Vallitalea guaymasensis: one gene and its partner. The protein of the gene in region 1 interacts with the protein of each later gene in a pairwise test. Links are inferred from orthologs where the notes say so. Each region holds a gene or a part of one and is shown in the gene's direction. Other genes may lie near its edges. The genes, in order: rlmN and ftsZ.

Region 1 (9,558 bases):
AAATAATAGAAAAAGTCCTTGAGAAAGGGCAACAGGCTATAGTATTGATACCTGAAATAGCTTTGACTCCTCAGACAGTTAGAAATTTCATATCAAGATTTGGTAATCAGGTGGGTGTAATGCATAGTAAGCTATCAGCTGGTGAAAAATATGATGGTTGGAGAAGAGCAAGAGACGGTGATATATCTATTATGATAGGTCCTAGATCTGCGGTTTTCACTCCATTCAAAAAGCTTGGTATGATAATAATTGATGAAGAACACGAAATGAGTTATAAGTCAGAGGTATCACCCAAATATCACGCTAGAGAAGTAGCAATTAAAAGAGGTGAGATGACTGGTGCTGATGTGGTACTAGGTTCAGCTACACCATCTCTGGAATCATATCATTTAGCTAAAGAAGGTAAATATACTTTATTGGAATTAAAAGAAAAAGCAGCTTCAACTAATAAGTTGGATGTTAAGGTCATTGATATGCGTGAAGAATTGATTAATGGAAATAAATCAATATTTAGTGATACTCTAAGAAATGAAATACAGAATAAATTATTCAACAAAGAACAAATCATTTTGTTTTTAAATAGAAGAGGTTATTCAAGATTTGTATCTTGTAGACAATGCGGGTATGTAATTAAATGTGATAGTTGTGATATACCATATACATATCATGCTTTTGGTGATAAACTAATATGCCACTATTGTGGTAAAACAATCAATATGGTTAGTAAATGTCCTTCATGCAATTCCAAGTACATCAAGCAATTCGGAATAGGGACAGAGAAAGTGGAGTCTTATGTAAAGAAAGAATTTCCTACAGCAAGGGTCTTGAGAATGGATCTTGATACGACTACAAGAAAAAATAGTTATGATACAATATTAGGGAAGTTTAGAAATGGTGAAGCAGATATTCTTATAGGAACTCAAATGGTTGCAAAAGGTCATGATTTTCCTGATGTGACACTAGTTGGTGTTATAGCTGCTGATTTATCTCTTTATATGAGCGATTTCAGAGCTTCAGAGAGGACATTTCAATTATTGACACAGGTTACAGGCAGAGCAGGTAGAAGCAACCTACAGGGAACAGCTATAATTCAATCCTATACTCCAGAGCATTATAGCATAACCAAGTCAAAGGAACAAGATTACATTGGATTTTATGAAGCTGAGATTAAGTATAGGCAAGTAATGAATTATCCGCCATTCTCCAATTTGTTAGTGTTGTTGATTCAATCCACTAACGAAAAAGAGTTGATTAGAAGATCTTTTGAATTAAAAAATGATATATTATTAGTTGCATCCAGAATGGGACTTGAAATAATCGGTCCATCACCAGCTAATGTATCTAAAATAAAAAATAATTATAGAAGAGTGATTTTATTAAGAAGTACAGGATATAAGGAGTTGATGCAATTCATTAATAGATATATGGAAAGACTTAGTATTAAATACAAAGACATTTCAATACAAATGGATATTAATCCATTGATTTCATATTAAATAAATGTAACTGAAATAATATTAATAAAATGTTAAAAGGAGTGTTCTTATAATGGCTTTAAGACAAATAAGAATTGATGGCGACGAGATTTTAAGGAAAAATTGTAAAGAGATTAAAGAAATAACAGAAAATATAAAAGTGTTGGCTGAAGATATGATAGAAACTATGAATAGCGCTAATGGAGTTGGTCTTGCTGGACCACAAGTAGGTATTCTAAAGCAAATAGTGGTTATTGATGTTGGAGAAGGTCCAATGGTTCTGATTAACCCCAAGATCGTTAAGACAAAAGGTGAACAGCTAAATCCAGAAGGTTGTTTAAGTATTCCAGGAAAATCTGGAGAAGTTAAAAGACCTGCATATGTTAAAGCTGAAGCATTGAATCTAGATGGAGAGAAGATTGTTGTTGAAGGAAGAGAGTTATTGGCTGTAGCATTATGTCATGAAACAGACCATCTTAAGGGCAGATTATTTACTGATATAGCAGAAAACATAGTACAAGAATAAAAAAGAGGGTGAGAATTTGAAAGTAGTATTTATGGGAACTCCTGATTTTTCAGTACCTACTTTACAGGAGTTAATCAATTCTGAACATGAAGTAGTTGCTGTTGTCACTAAACCAGATAAACCAAAAGGAAGAGGTAATAAAGTTATTTCTACACCTGTAAAAGAAGTAGCAGTAAGCAATGATATAAAAGTATATCAACCACAAAAATTAAGTGAAAATGACTTTGTGGAAGCTATGGAAGAGATTAATCCGGATGTTATAGTTGTTATAGCTTTTGGTAAAATCTTACCTAAGCGAATACTTAATCTACCTAAACATGGCTGTATTAATGTACATGCTTCCTTATTACCTAAATACAGAGGGGCAGGACCTATTCAATGGTCTATAATCAACGGTGAATCTGAAACAGGTATAACAACTATGTATATGGATGTTGGGATAGATACAGGCGATATGCTTTTAAAAGAAGCTGTTAAAATTGAAGATACAGACACAGGTGGTTCATTGCATGATAAATTATCTGATGTCGGTGCAAAATTATTGATTAAAACTTTAAAAGAAGTACAAAATAATACTATAATTAGAATAAAACAAAATTCAGATGAATCAACATATGCACCTATGCTTGAAAAAAGCTTAGGAAATATTAACTGGGAGATCGAAGCTTACAAGATTGAGTTGCTTATTAGAGGATTGAATCCATGGCCTAGTGCTTATACTTATCTAGGTAATAAGATACTTAAGGTATGGGCAGGTAAAGTGATAGACGATTCATATAACGGTAAACCAGGAGAGATTGTTAATATTCAAAAAGATGGATTTGTTGTAAAATGTGGGAATCAATGTATACTGATTAAAGAAGTACAGTTGCAAGGTAAAAAAAGAATGTCTGCTGGTGCTTTTTTAAGAGGGTACAAGCTTCAAGTAGGAGAAATTCTAGGAAGGAGATGATAGCATGAGAGGAATTGGCTCATATGGTCTTTTTTATGACCCTACGTTCATTATATTGATACCTGCCATGCTTTTATCTTTGTATGCACAATCAAAGGTAGCATCTACATTCAAAAAATATTCTGGCTATAGAAATTCACGAGGATATACAGGTAAGGATGTAGCTGAAATGATATTGCGACAGGCAGGAATCTATGATGTAAGAGTAGAACATGTTAGTGGTAGATTAACTGACCACTACGATCCAAGATCAAAAGTATTAAAATTATCTGATGCAGTATATAATAATCAATCTATTGCTGCAGTTGGGGTTGCAGCGCATGAATGTGGTCATGCCATACAGCATAATACGGGATATACTTTTTTGAAGATAAGACATGCGATTTTTCCTGTTGTCAATATATCATCAAAACTTGCTTTTCCTATTATATTACTTGGTTTGATTGCAAACATTTTTTTCCTGAAATTAGGGATTATATTATTTGCAGCTGTAGTATTGTTTCAATTGGTTACTCTACCAGTTGAATTCAATGCTTCCAATCGTGCAATAGGGATATTGGAGTCAAATGCTTATCTTTCTTATGAAGAGATAGTACCTGCGAAAAAAGTTCTATCAGCAGCAGCCCTCACTTATGTTGCGGCAGCGGCAGCTTCAATATCTAGTTTGTTAAGATTATTGCTTATAGCTGGTAGAAGAAATGACTAATAAGATAAAGTTCGTCGGGGGTAGAAATGACAAAAGCGAGTAATGATAAAACGAATAAGATTAATGCTAGAAATGTAGCGTTAGAGATTATAACAAGCATATTCAAAGATAAAGCATATACGAATATTGCTATTGATAAGTATTTCAAGAATCATAATGATATATCTAAGATAGATAGGGCGTTTATTACTAGAATCGTAGAAGGTACAGTCGAACATGTAATAACTATAGATTATATAATCAATAAGTTCTCCAAGACAAAAACTAATAAAATGAAAAAAATCATTTTGTATATTTTGAGATTATCAGTCTATCAGATAAACTATATGGATAAAGTACCTGTATCTGCTGTCTGTAATGAAGCTGTCAAGTTAGCTAAAAAAAGAAAATTGGGTAATCTATCTGGATTTGTGAATGGTGTATTAAGGAATATAGCACGAAATATAGATTCAATACAATATCCTAATGAAAATGATGAACCAGTTGAATACCTATCAATAATGTATTCTTTCCCAATGTGGATTGTTGAATTGTGGTTGAAGCATTATGATTATGAAACCGTAAAAGAAATGTGTATCAATAGTAATAAAACTGTTAAAACCAATATTAGATGTAACCTAACAAAGACTAATCCAGAAGAATTAATGAAGCAGTTACAGGATTCTAATGTAGATGTGGAAAAAGGGAAGCTCCTTGATTATGCTTTGAAGATTAGTAATTATAACAATATCAGAGGTTTGGAGGCTTTTAATCAAGGTAAATTTACAGTACAGGATGAAAGTTCCATGTTAGTGGCTCAATTGGCAAATCCAAATAAGGATATGTTAGTCATTGATGTATGTGCTGCTCCTGGAGGAAAAACAACTCATTTTGCAGAAAAGATGAATAATGCTGGAAGTGTTGTCTCTAGAGACATTTATCCGAAAAAATTACAGTTGATTGCTGAAAATGTAAAAAGATTACAGTTGAATAATGTTGATATAAAAGAGTATAATGCATTAGAGATTGATAGTTCAATGATAGAAAAGGCTGATATAGTAATAGCAGATGTTCCATGTTCAGGACTTGGAATAATAAGAAAGAAACCTGATATTAAATATAATGTAGAAAGAAAAGATATAAATGATCTGATTGATATTCAAAGGAATATATTAAAAGTTGTTTGCAAATATGTAAAAACAGGTGGTATACTTATGTATAGCACATGTACTGTTAATCCAGAAGAAAACATAAAGAATGTTAATTGGTTCACTGATAATTTCCCTTTTGAATTAGTTGATTTTGAGGATAATTTACCTGATACAATCAATAATAACAAAAAGGGGTATATTCAATTATTACCTGGATTTTATGATACAGATGGTTTCTTCATAGCTAAGCTAAGAAGAATTGGTAATTAGAACATAATGGAAGGAATATTAGAATTTGAATGATAAGGTTGATATTTTATCAATGTCCATGGATGAATTGATAGAATTTATGGAAAAAATAGGTGAAAAGAAATTTAGGGCTAAGCAGATATATGAGTGGTTACATGAAAAAAGAGTATCCTCTTTTACTGAGATGACCAATATATCTAAGGCATTACAAGATAAATTAGCTGTTAACTGCGATATAGTAACGCTTCGTGAAGTTAAAAAATTAGAGTCAAAAGATGGAACTAGAAAGTATCTGTTTGAATTAAATGATCATCATGTAGTTGAGAGTGTTTTCATGTCTTATAAGCATGGTAATTCAGTATGTATATCTTCTCAGGTTGGATGTAGGATGGGATGTAAATTCTGTGCATCAACTATTGGGGGATTAAAAAGGAATTTGACAGTTTCTGAGATGCTGGGACAAGTATATGAAATAAACAGAATAAGCGGTCAGAGAATATCTAATATAGTTATTATGGGGACTGGTGAGCCTTTAGATAATTATGATGTTCTGATAAAGTTTATTAAGATTATAAACTCAGAAGAAGGAATGAATATTAGTCAAAGAAACATTACTGTATCTACTTGTGGTATCATTGAAAAGATTAATGATATAGCCGATGAAAATTTAAAGATCACTTTGGCTATATCATTACATGCTCCCAATAATTCAATTAGAAAAACCATGATGCCTATTGCTAATGCATATGACTATGATTTATTAATTGAGGCATGTAAAGATTATGTTAAAAAAACTAAGAGAAGAATTACATTCGAATATAGTTTGGTAAAAGGTGTTAATGATGGGATTGAATGTGCTAAGGAACTATCAAAAGTATTAAAAGGAATTTTATGTCATGTCAATCTAATACCAGTTAATCAAGTAGAAGAAAGAAGCTACAGGCATAGCAGTAAAGACACTATACTAGCCTTCAAAAATGTATTGGAAAAACATAAAATACCTACTACTATTAGACGAGAATTGGGAAGCGACATTGATGCAGCATGTGGACAGCTTAGAAGAAGTTACACTAAAGACAAAAATAAGGAAGTATAAATTATTTTAATAAACAGGTAATACTTATAGGAGGTTATATGAAAGCTATAGGGAAAACCCATAAAGGGAAAATAAGGAATATAAATCAAGATAGTTTTTACATTTCTAATGAAAAAATTGGAAACCTTCCTAATCTTTATATAATTGCTGATGGGATGGGTGGACATAAAGCGGGAGAGTATGCTTCAATGTGTGCTGTTGAAGAATTCGTTGGTTATGTTAAGAAAAATGAATACCCACATATTACAGATACTTTTATTAATGGTATAAATTACATAAATGAAATAATTCATAATAAATCATTGGCAGATGAGAATTTTTTCGGTATGGGCACAACATTCATTGTTTGTTCAGTTGAAGATAATAAATTATTTGTTGCTAATGTTGGAGATAGTAGATTATATTTAATCAATAATGCTATTAATCAAATAACAGAAGATCATTCGTTAGTTGAAGAAATGATTAAATCTGGTAAACTATCAAGAGGTCAAAGTAAAAATCATCCAAATAAAAATATTATTACTAGGGCTGTTGGTGCAGATGAAACTGTAAAATGTGATATATTTACCTTGAACATAACTAGTGAGGAATTTATCCTAATGTGTTCAGATGGTTTGACCAATATGTTAGAAGATGATACAATTCTCCAAGTGGTCGGTTCTGATAAAAAACTTGATGAAAAGCTTGATGAACTGATTGAACTTGCTCTGAATAATGGAGGAACTGATAATATAGCAGCTGTATTAATAAAAGGGGAATGAGGTGACATGGTATGTTGCAGCCAGGAGTAATTTTAAGTGGTAGATATGAAATAATTGAAAAAGTTGGTTCAGGCGGTATGTCTATTGTATATAAAGCTAAATGTAATAAGCTGGAGAGATTTGTAGCCATAAAAGTTCTAAGAGATGAATTTTGCTTGGATGAAGAATTTGTCAGAAGATTCAAAGTGGAGGCTCAATCAGCAGCTAGTTTATCACATCATAATATTGTTAATATATATGACGTAGGAAATGATAAAAATATTTATTATATAGTAATGGAATTATTGGAAGGAATTACCCTAAAGGAGTATATTAAGAATAATGCGCCATTATCTGATGCTGAGACTATCAAAATTGCTGCGTCTATTGCTTCAGCGTTAGAACATGCACATGAAAATCATATTATACATAGGGACATCAAGCCACAAAATATCATCATTACAAAAGATGGTATTGCAAAAGTAGCTGATTTTGGTATTGCCAGAGTAGCTACAGATAAGACTATTGTAGCCCCTACTAATGCAAGTGGTTCAGTTCACTATATATCTCCAGAACAAGCCAGAGGTGGCTTTTGTGACGAAAAAAGTGATTTGTATTCACTAGGTATTACTATGTATGAGATGGCTACAGGAACCTTGCCTTATCAAGCTGAAAGTCCAGTTTCAGTAGCTCTTCTTCACATAAATGAAGATCTGCCAAGTCCAAGAGAGAAAAATCCTGATATTACTAAATGCCTGGAATCAATTATAATCAAGGCTACTTTAAAGAAAACTGAATTCAGATATTCCAGTGCAGATGAGTTGATGGAAGATCTGAAAAAAGCGAATATATCACCTGAAGAAGATTTTGTTGACATAAAGGTAGTTGATGATTCACCTACCCTCTTTATGTCTGATAATGATATGAAAAAAATATGGAAAGAAAAAGAAAATAATACTGTTACCGAGAAAAAATCCAATCTTGAGAAAGTTGTGGTTTTTCTAGGAGTGGTTTCGGCTATTGTTTTGGTGTCAATAGTTTCTTATTTTGTATTTAATAGTATAAAAGCCAGATTGCAGCCAGTAGAAGTGTTAATACCTGATGTACAGGGTATGTTGCTGTCTGATGCAAAAAAATTATTGGAAGACAAGCATTTAACAATCGATGTTACAGAAAGAGCATATGATGATACTTATGATGTGGATAAGATTATTTCACAGATTCCAGAAGAAAATACAGTTGCTGAAAAAGACCAGATTGTAAAATTAACTGTAAGCAAAGGAATAGAGACTTTTGAAGTTCCTGATGTTCTAAGTGTAAAATTTACTACAGCACAAAGTATTATACAGGGAAGAAATCTTACTTATAAGATAGAAAGAGAATATCATGATTCTATACCTCTTGGTATTGTAATAAGGCAATATCCTGATAAGGGAACCAAATTAAAAAAAGGTGAAGTTGTCACTATTTTTGTAAGTAAAGGTAAAGAAGAAAAAACAGTTTTTGTACCTAATTTGAAGGACTTGACTGAACAGCAAGCCAGGAATAAGTTGACCGAGGCTAATCTAGAAATAGGAAGTGTAACTAAGATTAACCATGATACAGTGGCTAAAGGTAAAGTTATCAGCCAGACCGTTGATCCAGGGGAAGAAGTAAAAGAAAACTATGTTATAGATATTGCTGTAAGTCTAGGCAAAAAAATTAGATATTACCATACTGAAACTATAAATAATATATTTGACCCTAATCAGACTGAAGGTCAGTTGAAAGCAGTTCTAGTTATTAATGGCAAGGAAAATGTTGTGTTCAATAAATTGGTTAAAAGTGAAGATTTCCCATTGCCAATTATTGTTTCTGGTGAGGGAGATGCAATCATTAAGATTTACCTTAATGATGTGTACCAGTATGAAAACCCTTTTGTTTTTACTAAAGAGGAGGATAATTAATGGTAGGTAAAATCATTAAAGGAATTGCGGGATTTTACTATATACACGTACCTGAAAAGGGTATATATGAATGTAAGGCCAGAGGTGTTTTTAGAAATAAGAAGATAAAGCCTCTTATTGGCGATAATGTAGAGATTGATATATTAGAGAATGAAGATATGAAGGGGAATATATTAGAGATTCTACCTAGAAAAAATAGTTTAGTTAGACCTACAGTCGCTAATATTGATCAAGTTGTTATTGTTTTCGCAGTGGAGAATCCAAAACCGAACTTTAATTTACTTGATAAGTTTTTAATAATGGCAGAAAGAGAAAATATAAGTGTAGTCATATGTTTTAATAAGGTTGATACGGTATCTGATGAAGATTTGGATGATATAAGAAGCATCTATAAAGATACAGGATATGATGTGTTGTTGACTAGTGCGACAAAAGATATAGGAATATCACCACTTAGAAAAATATTGTATGATAAAACAACAGTATTTGCTGGACCTTCAGGTGTAGGAAAATCATCTATACTTAATCTGATTCAATCAGTGGAGATGCTTGAAACTGGTGAAGTCAGTGAAAAAATCAAAAGAGGTAAGCATACTACCAGACATGCGACCCTTTTAGCTTTTGATAAGGATAGTTATGTTGTTGATACACCTGGTTTCAGTTCTTTATATATTGATGAGATTGAAAAAGATGATCTGAAGAATTATTTCATTGAATTTAAGAAGTATGAAGATAACT
Region 2 (6,376 bases), 5.0 Mb from region 1 along the record:
ATGATAATTACATTGATGCAAAATTTAGAATAACTGAAAATCAATCAAAAGACGATTACTGTATCATTAATTATGATAATGAAATATGCAGAGGGTTGGCTGATAGGATTCCATGTAATATCTTCTATTTTAGCAAATCTAAGATAGATGCTAAAGGGATCTATTTAAAAGATGGTTATGTTTGTACTAATGTTCATGGAGCAGAAGAAAGAGTCATAGATATAAATAAGTTAGGTGAACACAATGTTGAAAACATTATGGCGGCAGTAGCGATTACAATATGTATGCAGGTTCCTATTGATGTGATTAGTAAAGTAATAGAGAATTTTAGAGGAGTTGCCCATAGAGTTGAATATGTAACCACTGTTGAAGGTGCTAAGTATTTTAATGATTCCAAGGCAACTAATGAAGACGCAGCCATTAATGGAATAAAATCAATGAAAAGTAATACAATATTAATTGGTGGCGGTATGGATAAAGGTGGAAGTTACGATAGCTGGATACAAGCATTCGATAATAAAGTAAAAGGTTTGATTCTATTTGGTGAGACAGCATACAAGATTGAGGATGCTGCTAGAGCGAATGGATTTGAATCAATATATCAAGTAGATAACCTGAAAGAGGCAGTAGATAAGGCATATACTTTAGCTGAAAGTGGAGACAATGTTTTGTTATCACCTGCATGTGCAAGCTGGGATATGTTCAAAAACTTTGAAGAAAGAGGTAATTTATTCAAGCAATATGTAAGTGAATTAGATAAGCAATAGGGAGGGGTTATGTTGCATGAAAAAACAATCAAGAGACATCGTAAGAAGCGGTCGCTTTTAAAGAAGAAAAAAAATCAGACAGATTTTACTCTTGTTGCAATAGTGGTTATTCTTATTGTTTTTGGTATCATTATGATATATAGCTCTAGTTATTATTATAGTATTGACATGTACAATGATAGTACTCATTACCTTAAGAAGCAGATTGTATGGGGTGTTCTAGGAATTGTCGTAATGATGATTGTATCAAGAATAGACTTTCATATATTTAATAGGTTTGCTTTGTTAATTTACATAATGTCTCTAGGTTTTTTGGTTCTGGTATTACTTGTTGGTAAAGAAATAAAAGGGGCTAAGAGATGGTTGATTATTGGACCTGTCAATTTCCAGCCTTCTGAGTTTGCCAAGTTGATGATTATTATTGTTATTGCTTATATTGCATCGAAAATGGTTAGTCACTTAGATAAATATAGATTGATGATGTTCATATTATTTATTATAGGAATTCCAACAGCGTTGGTTGGTGCAACCAACATGAGTACTGCTATTGTAGTTTTTGCAATAGGTGTGGCTATTTTATTTGTGGCAGTACCCAAAGTCTACAAACTGATGTTGATTACTGCTCTGCCCGGTGCTGTAGGTGCTGTACTTGGAATATTACTGGCTGGTTATAGAGCAGATAGAGTTAAGATATGGCTTGAAGGACCGTGGACAGATCCCCTTGGAAAAGGATATCAGACTATTCAATCCTTATATGCTATTGGTACAGGTGGTTTATTTGGTACCGGGTTAGGTCAAAGTATGCAAAAAAGAGGTTTCATCCCTGAGGCACATAACGATATCATATTTTCAATAGTATGTGAAGAATTAGGTTTATTCGGAGCTTTGGCGCTTATCATTTTGTTTATCTTACTTATATGGAGATGTATGGTAATAGCTAGTAATTGTTCTGATCTTAATAGTTTGCTTATTGTTGTTGGTGTTATGGCACAGATTGGATTACAAGTAATAATTAATATCGCAGTAGTTACTAATTCAATACCTGCAACAGGTATGCCGCTGCCATTCATTAGTTATGGAGGTTCTTCATTACTATTTCTTATGGTTGAGATAGGAATGGTGCTTGGTATAGCTAGAAGATCAAAGATTAGTAAGGCGGGATAGAAAATACATAAAACAACCCGTACGTTACAATGATTAATCATTTATTATTATAATAATTTTATGTTGCTGTAATTGATTAAGGGATAAGTTATATAGTAACATAAAAGGATTAAATGAATACTATGAATTATATAGAATTGCTATTTGTGCGGAGGTCGCAGTACATGGGTAAATATATTATAGAAGGCGGATACAGTCTAAGTGGCGAAATAAAAGTGCAAGGGTCAAAGAATGCAGTTCTCCCATTACTTGCAGCTACTGTTTTAAATGAAGGGAAGACATATTTTCATAACTGTCCAAAAATATTAGATGTCTATAATATGCTAAATATATTAACTTCCATAGGGTGTACTATTGAATGGGATGGCGATGTATTGATAATCGACTCTTCCGATATAACAACTCATATAATACCAGAAAAATATGTTCAGATGATGAGATCTTCCATTATCCTATTAGGTTCTGTTCTTGGAAGATTAAAAACTGTGAAGATATCTTTCCCAGGTGGTTGTTCTATTGGAACTCGTCCAATTGATTTGCACTTGAAAGCTTTAAAGCAGATGAATGTAGATATAAAAGATAGGCATGGATTTATTGAATGTAGTACTAACGAAATAATTGGCAATAAGGTTAGTCTTGATTATCCAAGTGTTGGAGCTACTGAAAATATAATGTTGACAGCAGTACTCTCAGAAGGAATTACAACTATTAATAATGCTGCTAAAGAACCTGAAATAGTAGAATTACAAGAATTTTTATGTGAAATGGGAGCTAAGATAGAAGGGGCAGGAACAGATACAATTACCATAAAAGGTGTTAATAAGTTAAAATCAGTTGAATATAGGATAATGCCAGATAGAATAGTAGCAGGTACTTACATGTGTGCAGTTGCTGCTGCTGGAGGAGAAGTCCTACTGAAAGACGTATGTAAAGAACATCTAAACTCAACAATAACTAAAATTAATGAGATGGGATGTTTTACAAAAGAATTTGAAGATAGTATATTAATAAAAGCGCCTGAAAGACTAAAGTCGCTTGATCTCATAAGAACACAACCTTATCCGGGTTTTCCTACTGATATGCAAGCCCAGTTAATGAGTTGTCTTGTTACAGCTGACGGAACAAGTATCATAGCTGAAACAATATTTGAATCAAGGTATAAACATGTTGCAGAATTAGTCAGAATGGGTGCAGATATTATTATAGATGGAAGAATAGCAGTATTAAAGGGAGTTAACAGATTAAACGGAGCAGAAGTTTTTGCGGAAGATTTACGAGGTGGTGCAGCATTAGTACTAGCAGGCCTAGGAGCAGAAGGTAAAACTATTGTTAATAATGCTAGTCATATTTTAAGAGGATACGAGAATTTGGAAAAAGATTTAAGCTTGTTGGGAGCCAAGATAAAATACTCTTCAGATTAAAGGTGATAATATGTCTAATGTTATTTCGATGGAAAAAGTTAGAAAGCGTAAAAATAAAACAGGTAAATTTGTCTTATTAATAATTTGCTTAGTGTTTATCCTAGTTATTTTTGCCTTTCAACTTATTAATGTAAATATCATTACTGTTATAGGAAATAAAATATATAGTGAAGAGAAAATAAAAAATATAGTAGGTATTCATGAAAAGACAAATCTATTTGTATATAAGTTAGCTTCTAAAGAATTGAATTTGGAAGAATATCCATATATCGAGAATATAGATATTAAGTACCGTTCTTTTAACAATGTAGATATTGTGGTAAATGAAAAAAGTGTAATATCCTATATTCCATATATGGGTAAATATCTATGTCTTAGTAAAGACGGTACTGTTATTGATTATACAAATGATTTGCAGGTTAATATACCTATTGTGCACGGGCTATCTTTTGACCATTTTGTAATTGGGGACAAGCTATTTACAGATGATACTGACATTTTCAAATCTATTTTAGAAATTTCACATAAAATGAAAAAATTTGATTTCAAAATAGATTATATAGATTTTAATTATAATGACCCAGAACAAATTATAATAAAAATCGACAAAATATCTATATCAATCGGCAACATAAATGACATTAATAGGAAATTTGAACTATTAAAGGACTTAATAGGCAAATTGCCTGAAGGTGTGGATGGAACAATTAACTTAACTGACGCAGATAAAAGAAATATAATATTTACTCCCTATAATAGTAAATAATGACTAGGTTTGTATAAGCAAAAACTTAAATAAATTTTATTTTTACTTAAAGATGAAAAAAAAATAATGAAAATTTCAATTTTTATATTGATTAATTTTCCAAAAAAATATATTATTATGTGTAAGAGATTATGTCAATAAAATCGCTTAAATGCATATAGATTAAGAAAGATTTGTTAGGAGGAACTACTTTGCTTGAAATTAAGATGAATGAAAAGGCAAGTGTGGCAAAGATTGTTGTCATTGGAGTAGGCGGAGGTGGAAATAACGCTGTTAATAGAATGATAGAAGATAGATTGAACGGTGTTGAGTTTATAGCTGTCAATACAGATGTACAAGCTCTACAATGTTCAAAAGCTTCTGTTAAAATTCAAATAGGTGAAAAACTCACTAGAGGCCTAGGAGCTGGAGCTAATCCAGAAGTTGGTTTAAAAGCTGCTGAAGAGAGCAAAGAAGAACTATCTGAAGCTATTAAAGGCGCAGATATGGTTTTTGTAACTGCCGGTATGGGCGGTGGTACTGGTACTGGTGCAGCCCCTGTAATTACTAACATTTCTAAAGAGATGGGGATTCTTACAGTTGGTGTTGTAACAAAACCTTTTGATTTTGAAGGCAGAGTTAGAATGAAGAATGCAGATGCAGGTATAACTGCATTAAAGAAATCAGTGGATACATTAATTGTCATACCTAATCAAAAATTATTATCTATCATTGATAGAAGAACAACTGTAAAAGATGCTTTCAAGAAAGCTGACGAAATATTACAACAAGGTGTACAAGGTATTTCTGATTTGATTTATACACCAGGTATAATTAACCTTGACTTTGCTGATGTAGAAACTGTAATGTCCAATAAAGGTATTGCACATATCGGTATTGGAAAAGCTAAAGGTGATAATAAATCTGAGGAAGCTGCACAAATGGCTATTTCAAGTCCATTGCTTGAAACAACTATTGATGGAGCGAAACACATACTTATTAACATTAGTGGTGATTCAAATATGTCCATGTTCGAAGCTAATGATGCAATTCAATTAATACAGGAAGCTACAGGAAATGATTCAAATATAATCTATGGTCAGATTATCGATGATTCTCTCGAGGATGAGTTGGTAGTAACTGTAATTGCAACTGGCTTTGAAGCACCTATTTCAGAGAGTAGAACTGATACAAGTAGTAAGATAAGTTCTAAAACAAGTGAAATGGTTAGTGCTACTACTGAGCCAGAGCAAAAAGTTCAGACAGATATACATATTGACGAAAAACCTATAGATATTCCACCATTTTTACAAAGAAAAAGAAATAGATAATATTTTTAAGTGAGAGGTTATTCCTTCGGGAGTAGCCTCTTTATTTTTTGTATAAATATTTATTGTTGAAAAATATAAGAAAAAAAACAGAAATCATTTATTGTTTTTGACAAATTATTCCAATTAGCCATGCTATAATTAGCATAGCTTAAATAATATGTGAATAAAATATACTATAGTATTCATATAACAAAACCAAGAAAGCCTTGATTTATTACAAATTTGTAAAGGAGGGGGGGCGTGTATTTAGAAGTTTATATTGACATAGTCTTCATTATTAATTTGATAATGGACTATATTATACTTTGGATAGTTAAAATTCTAACTAAGAAAAATACCAAGAAGATTAGGTTATTTATTGGTGCTATGGTTGGAGCATTAATGATGTGTATCATAGTCATACTTCCTTATGATAGTTATTTTTTCAATGTTATCGTAGGATATTTGTTAACTAGTATATTATTGATATACATATCATTCAGACCTAAAAGATTAAGCGAATTTGTTAAATTAACAATTATTATGTATTTAAGCGCAATCATGCTTGGCGGTTTGATGTTTGCATTATATTACTATTCATTTATTGGAGTTGCTGTAAGCAAAGTAATAAATGGTACATACAATATGAATTTGAGAGTAGGACTATTTGTAATTTTTGGAATAATTGCAATTATCATATTTAGAATCGTTAGAAAAGTAATGTCTAGTACAATTAGGGCGAATAAAAATTTATTTGGACTTGAAATCTATATTGATGATTCTAAGATTAAGGTTAATGGCTTATTGGATACAGGTAATAATCTATACGATCCAATAACAAAAAATCCTGTTCTTATTGCAGAAAGTGAACTATTAAAAGATTTACTAAAAAAAGATTGTTATGATAAGTTGCTGAATATGTCAGGTGATTTATATAACATATCTAATTTTACTGATTTTGGTGAAAAC

What was found.
Region 2: the proteins of rlmN (region 1) and ftsZ interact in binary tests that used the Escherichia coli proteins (3 or more experiments, as listed by UniProt). The link is inferred for Vallitalea guaymasensis from one-to-one orthologs.

Annotation. Positions count from the first base shown.
Region 1 is NZ_CP058561.1:41,495-51,052, reverse strand. Bases 4,140-7,109 are described here. They hold rlmN (23S rRNA (adenine(2503)-C(2))-methyltransferase RlmN), read left to right. Parts: upstream 4,140-5,084; coding sequence 5,085-6,134; downstream 6,135-7,109. Other genes in these bases: pknB (Stk1 family PASTA domain-containing Ser/Thr kinase), read left to right, coding at 6,907-7,109; HYG85_RS00230 (Stp1/IreP family PP2C-type Ser/Thr phosphatase), read left to right, coding at 6,173-6,895; rsmB (16S rRNA (cytosine(967)-C(5))-methyltransferase RsmB), read left to right, coding at 4,140-5,059. In the rest of the region: priA (primosomal protein N'), read left to right, coding at 1-1,496; def (peptide deformylase), read left to right, coding at 1,549-2,001; fmt (methionyl-tRNA formyltransferase), read left to right, coding at 2,018-2,953; HYG85_RS00245 (zinc metallopeptidase), read left to right, coding at 2,958-3,659; more of rsmB, read left to right, coding at 3,686-4,139; more of pknB, read left to right, coding at 7,110-8,820; rsgA (ribosome small subunit-dependent GTPase A), read left to right, coding at 8,820-9,558.
Region 2 is NZ_CP058561.1:5,085,429-5,091,804, forward strand. The notes cover bases 3,421-6,368. They hold ftsZ (cell division protein FtsZ), read left to right. Parts: upstream 3,421-4,309; coding sequence 4,310-5,428; downstream 5,429-6,368. Other genes in these bases: HYG85_RS21925 (cell division protein FtsQ/DivIB), read left to right, coding at 3,421-4,118; spoIIGA (sigma-E processing peptidase SpoIIGA), read left to right, coding at 5,669-6,368. Outside these bases: murD (UDP-N-acetylmuramoyl-L-alanine--D-glutamate ligase), read left to right, coding at 1-767; HYG85_RS21915 (FtsW/RodA/SpoVE family cell cycle protein), read left to right, coding at 777-1,931; murA (UDP-N-acetylglucosamine 1-carboxyvinyltransferase), read left to right, coding at 2,096-3,352; more of HYG85_RS21925, read left to right, coding at 3,363-3,420; more of spoIIGA, read left to right, coding at 6,369-6,376. UniProt on the Escherichia coli protein: Essential cell division protein that forms a contractile ring structure (Z ring) at the future cell division site. The regulation of the ring assembly controls the timing and the location of cell division.